2 regions of the Citrobacter meridianamericanus genome follow, and region 1 is predicted to be linked to the other one. Evidence: predicted binding sites of a transcription regulator. Region 1 holds the regulator's gene; the other holds the start of a gene.

What was found. The regulator Fur, encoded in region 1, represses iron uptake genes when iron is present. The targets are predictions, from matches to a motif close to ATAATAATGAGAACNACTATCAA.
Region 2: a site for Fur is predicted at 1,780-1,802, ahead of exbB (tol-pal system-associated acyl-CoA thioesterase). Genes of this name have one in related genera too.

What each region holds. Positions count from the first base shown of each region.
Region 1 is NZ_CP101036.1:3,740,925-3,744,085, forward strand. It holds gene ybfF (esterase) at 1-263, shown strand, start outside; gene ybfE (LexA regulated protein) at 392-679, shown strand; gene fldA (flavodoxin FldA) at 835-1,365, shown strand; gene NMD08_RS18430 (ryhB-regulated fur leader peptide) at 1,576-1,662, shown strand; gene fur (ferric iron uptake transcriptional regulator) at 1,655-2,101, shown strand; gene tcuR (tricarballylate utilization LysR family transcriptional regulator TcuR) at 2,231-3,157, shown strand.
Region 2 is NZ_CP101036.1:881,891-885,051, forward strand. It holds gene yghB (DedA family general envelope maintenance protein YghB) at 1-294, opposite strand, end outside; gene metC (cystathionine beta-lyase) at 426-1,613, opposite strand; gene exbB (tol-pal system-associated acyl-CoA thioesterase) at 1,864-2,598, shown strand; gene exbD (TonB system transport protein ExbD) at 2,605-3,030, shown strand; gene NMD08_RS04275 (cytoplasmic protein) at 3,100-3,161, opposite strand, start outside.

The DNA of each region.
Region 1 (3,161 bases):
GGCGCTTTAATGTTCCTGTGTTGTGGGATCAATATCCTCATATCGTCGGTTGGGAGACCATTCCGGCATGGGAGCACCCGGCGCTGTTTATCCCGGGTGGCAATTCACCGTATGTTACCGAAGCGTATCGTGACCAACTGCTGGCGCAATTCCCGCAGGCTCGGGCGCACGTTATAGCAGGTGCCGGGCATTGGGTGCATGCAGAAAAACCGGAGGCGGTGCTGCGCGCCATCCGTCGTTATCTGAATGAACAGGCTAACTGATTAAAAACTCAGCGTCTGTGCGCGATTACGCGCGTGGACGTTGGCGTGTCTCCCCTGCTGATGTATTATGGCGCGCTATCCATCCGGGCAGACGCCTGGCTGATTGTTTCCCCGAAGTCACCAAGATCATGGCCAAAGAACAAACGGACCGTACGACATTAGATCTGTTCGCGCAGGAGCGTCGCCCGGGACGACCCAAAACTAATCCGCTCTCGCGTGATGAACAGTTACGTATTAACAAACGTAATCAGCTTAAACGCGATAAAGTTCGCGGGCTTAAGCGTGTCGAACTGAAACTGAACGCTGATGCCGTTGACGCTCTGAACGAGCTGGCCGAGGCGCGCAACATGAGTCGCAGTGAACTCATCGAAGAGATGCTGATGACCCAACTCAGCGCGTTGCGCGATCAGGCATAGTCTGAATTTCTGCTCTAAATCATAAATCGTGTAGCACAGAGTGCAGTCCTGTGTGTTTGCTGTTTCCGCATGCCTGACTGTTCTGCTATGATTGCCCTTATCCGTGGGCAATGCGCCACCACCATTTCAATAAGTTTCAAGAGGTTATTTTACTCATGGCAATCACTGGCATCTTTTTCGGCAGCGACACCGGTAACACCGAAAATATCGCAAAAATGATTCAAAAACAGCTTGGTAAAGACGTTGCCGACGTTCATGACATTGCAAAAAGCAGCAAAGAAGATCTCGAAGGGTATGACATTCTGCTGCTTGGCATTCCAACCTGGTACTACGGTGAAGCACAGTGTGATTGGGACGATTTCTTCCCTACCCTCGAAGACATTGATTTTAACGGCAAACTGGTTGCATTGTTCGGCTGCGGCGACCAGGAAGATTACGCAGAATACTTCTGCGACGCGTTAGGTACCATTCGCGACATCATCGAACCGCGCGGCGCAACCATCGTTGGTCACTGGCCGACTGCAGGTTATCACTTTGAAGCGTCCAAAGGTCTGGCTGACGACGACCACTTTGTCGGGCTGGCTATCGATGAAGACCGTCAGCCTGAGCTGACCGCAGAGCGCGTAGAAAAATGGGTTAAGCAGATCTCTGAAGAGCTGCACCTCGACGAAATCATCAATGCCTGATTTTGTACGGCGTAGATTTCTATCTGCGCCGCATCAATAGATAAAACCAATCAAAATAATTGCTACAAATTTGTAACTTTTCCGTCTGACCCTGTACAATGGCTGGATGCCAATCGGGTGTTGCACAGTGTGTTTGTCGGCGATACCACGTTTTGATTAACAATATTTGCCAGAGACTTGCAGTTTTCATTTAGCCATGGCAGTTCTATAATGAATCGCATTATCTCAAGTGCAATTTCTGTCACTTCTGTTAATGAAGTGAATCGTTTAGCTACAGGACAGATTCCGCATGACTGACAACAATACCGCATTAAAGAAGGCTGGCCTGAAAGTAACGCTTCCTCGTTTAAAAATTCTGGAAGTTCTTCAGGAACCGGATAACCATCACGTCAGTGCGGAAGACTTGTACAAACGCCTGATCGATATGGGTGAAGAAATTGGTCTGGCGACCGTGTATCGCGTGCTGAACCAGTTTGATGATGCCGGTATCGTGACCCGCCATAATTTTGAAGGTGGTAAATCCGTCTTCGAACTGACTCAACAGCATCATCACGATCACCTCATTTGCCTCGACTGCGGCAAAGTGGTCGAGTTCAGCGATGATTCCATCGAAGCGCGCCAGCGTGAGATTGCGGCTAAACATGGTATTCGTTTAACCAACCATAGCCTGTATCTTTACGGTCATTGCGCCGAAGGTGATTGTCGCGAAGATGAGCACGCGCACGACGGCAAGTAATGTGATGCTTTCTGAAAAGCCAACCATCCGGTTGGCTTTTTTTATGCACGTTTTCAGCCCGTTCCCCCCTTCCCTCCACTCTTGTGTTGCTTTAATGTAAAAATCAATTGTCCCTTCCGGAGAATCGAAATGGAACTTCGCCAGCTACGTTATTTTGTTCGCATTGTCGAAACTGGCAGCATGGGTAGTGCGGCGCTCGATCTCAATATTGGGGTTTCGGCACTCAGCCAGCAAATGTCCCGCCTGGAAAATGAACTTGCTATTCGCCTGCTGCAACGCACCTCGCGTGGCGTGACGCCCACCAGCGCCGGGCTGGCATTTTACGCCCAGGCGCAGCTGGCGCTCCGTCACGCAGACGATGCAATCCTCGCCGCACGAGAATCCCGCCTTTCCGGACACGTCAGCGTCGGCATGGCCCCCAGTACCGCTTCCATTCTCGGCATGCCTTTTATCAACGCCATGCGAGAAACCTATAGTGATGTCCGTCTGCATGTGGTGGAAAGCCTCTCTGGTAACCTGGAACGAATGATCAGCACTCGTCAGATTGACCTGGCCGTTGTGTTTCAAAAAGAAAAGCTCCTGCGCTGGAGCGCCAGACCGATTCTCGAAGAGCGGCTGTTTTTAATTGGCACTCATGCTTTACTGGCTGATATTACTGATGACAATATTGCTCCAGCCCAATTGGCACATATTCCATTGATAATGCCTAGCCCAGGCCACGGTCTGCGCGGCAGGCTGGAAGCGATTTGTCAGGAACACGCGCTACGCATTGAGATCGCAACAGAAATTGATGGTCTGGCGCTACTAATGCGCGCCGTTCGCAGTGGGATCGGCGCTACCCTCCAGCCCGGCGCGGCAATTTCCCATCTCGATAAAGAGACGCTAAGAGTGATCGGCGTCCATAATCCAATACTGAGTCGCCCCAACTTTCTGGTCAGCCTCTCTGACGATGAACTCACCCCGGCGGGGCTCGCAGCCCGCGTGGTGCTGACGAAAGTGATGCATCAACTGGTAGAAGCGGGACGCTGGCCTGGCGCTATCCTTTACAATAACTAAAACC
Region 2 (3,161 bases), 2.5 Mb from region 1:
CGTCCGCGTGTTGCCCAGCCATCGTCCCTGAATGTAGCTCAGCCAGCAGCCCAGACTGGCTGCGGCGGTCAGAATAGCTATGGTAGGTAAAAAACTCATCACGTCCTGAGCGATCAGTGCACCTGCCAGCAATAACAGGCTGTCTCCGGGTAAAAAGGAGGCGGGCAGCAGGCCATTTTCTAAAAACAGTGTGGCGAACATAACGAAGTACACCACGCTCACAACGTGTGGATCCGCCAGCGCGGCAAAATCGTGTTGCCAGAGCGCGGAGACAATATCTTGAATGACTACCATGGACTTTCCTGTGGAACAGCGTTTATGTGTGGATTGTACTCCTGAATTGTCCGGGATGCCTTGATCCCGGACGCAACAATTGCAGACTTTTCCACCAGAAGTGTCTGCATATATGTCCATCTATGGCAATTTTACTCGATTCGGGCAAATCCTGCGGCTAAATCGGCAATCAGATCGTCAACATTCTCTAAACCGATATGCAGACGGATGAGCGTTCCACTGAAGTCCACCTCGCCTTGTGGACGAATTGCCGCAATGTGCTCCGGCTGATTAGCGAGAATCAACGACTCAAAGCCGCCCCAGGAGTAAGCCATGCTGAACAGGTTGAAGTGATCCATATACGCGCTCAGCTCCTCATGATTGAGTTTCTTATTCAATACGAACGAGAACAGACCGCTGCTGCCGGTGAAATCACGCTTCCAGAATTCGTGACCCTTACTGCCGGGCAGCGCTGGGTGGTTCACGCGGGCGACCTGCGGATGGCTGGCCAGCCATTCGGCAACCTTTACGCTGCTTTCATGATGCTGACGCAGGCGTACGCTCAGCGTACGCAGTCCACGGCTGGTCATATAGGCAGTATCGGCATCCAACATTTGTCCCATCAGATACGCATTTTCGCGCAGTTGATCCCAGCAGCGGGCATTGGATACCGCCGTGCCGACCATGCCATCGGAATGACCAATCAGATATTTGGTGCCAGCCTGAATAGAAACATCGATGCCAAAATCCAGCGCTTTGAACAGCACCCCGGCAGCCCAGGTGTTATCAATCATGATGATCGCGTCAGGTGCAACGCTTCTGACGGCGGCAACAATAGCCGGAACATCATGCACTTCCATGGTGACAGAGCCGGGCGATTCCAAAAATACGACTTTGGTGTTCGGCTGCATGTGCTTCACTATATCGGCGCCAACCAGCGGATCGAACCAGCCGGTGGACACGCCAAGCTTGCCGAGAATTTTTGTGCAGAAATCCTGGCTGGGTTCATAGGCGGTGTTGGTCATCAGCACATGATCGCCTTGCTCCACAAAAGCGAGGATGGTGTTTGCCACGGCTGCCGCGCCGCAGGGGAATAAGGCGCAACCTGCCCCGCCTTCCAGTTCACACATCGCCTCCTGCAGGGAGAAATGCGTCAGGGTTCCGCGACGTCCGTAAAAAAGTGCGCCGTTAGCCCGGTTATGGGTAGCCTGTTTTTTGGCCTCTAAGGTGTCAAAAACCAGCGAAGAAGCGCGCTGGATCACGCTATTTACCGAGCCCAGCGTGTACTTTTTACTGCGCCCTGCATGCACAAGTTTGGTTTCAAGTTGTTTATCTGCCATGTTGTTTGACCTGTTTTTATACGTCTGGATGTCTAAACTACCATGAATCAAAGATGACGCATCCCGCAGAACAGGCATACAGTAGAAAATAATCTCAAACTGCGTCTGGTGACTTTTTTACTGCGTAAGCGCAAGGAAAAGAAACCAAAGGTGCGGCACTATGTAAATAGTAATGAGAACGACTATCAATTCGACGTCGTTTTGATATCATTACGCACAGATTTTGTGACTTGCGTCCTGGAGATACAGAGTGGGTAATAATTTGATGCAGACGGACCTTTCCGTCTGGGGTATGTATCAGCACGCCGATATCGTGGTTAAGTGCGTGATGATTGGGCTGATTTTGGCGTCAGTGGTCACCTGGGCAATTTTCTTTAGTAAGAGCCTTGAGTTCTTTACTCAGAAACGCCGCCTTAAGCGCGAGCAGCAACTGCTGGTGGATGCTCGCTCTTTAGACCAGGCAAGTGAGATTGCCGCAGGATTCGATGGCAAAAGCCTGGGCGCGCTGTTGATTAACGAGGCGCAGAATGAGCTGGAACTGTCTGAAGGTAGCGACGACAACGAAGGTATTAAAGAACGTACTGGTTTCCGTCTGGAGCGTCGTGTCGCGGCGGTAGGGCGTCATATGGGGCGCGGTAACGGATACCTGGCGACCATCGGGGCTATCTCTCCGTTCGTCGGGCTGTTCGGTACGGTATGGGGCATCATGAATAGCTTCATCGGGATCGCGCAAACCCAAACGACCAACCTGGCCGTTGTTGCGCCGGGTATCGCAGAAGCGCTGTTAGCCACCGCGATTGGTCTGGTTGCAGCAATTCCTGCAGTTGTTATCTATAACGTTTTCGCACGTCAGATTGGCAGCTATAAAGCGATGCTGGGCGATGTCGCGGCGCAGGTGCTGTTGCTGCAAAGTCGCGATCTCGACCTGAACGCTAGCGCATCCGCGCATCCGGTACGTGCTGCGCAGAAATTACGTGTAGGATAATGTTCCATGGCAATGAGCTTTAATGAAAACCTGGACGATAACGGTGAAATGCATGAAATAAACGTGACGCCGTTTATCGACGTTATGTTGGTTTTATTGATCATCTTTATGGTGGCTGCGCCGTTGGCAACGGTGGATGTGAAGGTGAATCTCCCTGCTTCCACCAGCACACCGCAACCGCGTCCGGAAAAACCGGTTTACCTGTCTGTGAAAGCCGATAAGAGTATGTTTATTGGCAACAACCAGGTGACGGACGATACCATGATTAGCGAGTTAAATACGCTGACTGATGGCAAGAAAGACACTACGATCTTCTTCCGTGCGGATAAAACCGTCGATTATGAAACCATGATGAAGGTTATGGATGCTTTGCATCAGGCGGGGTTCCTGAAGATTGGTCTGGTTGGTGAAGAGACTGTAAAAGCGAAGTAATCCTCATTGCCGGGTGGGGGGGCGCCTTACCCGGCCTGCAGCTCCTGATTCAACGTTCTCCACTCGCCCTTATCTGTCTTCATCCAGGGCGACTGTCGTTATCCTGGTTGGCTCGTAGTTGCCTTCAGACA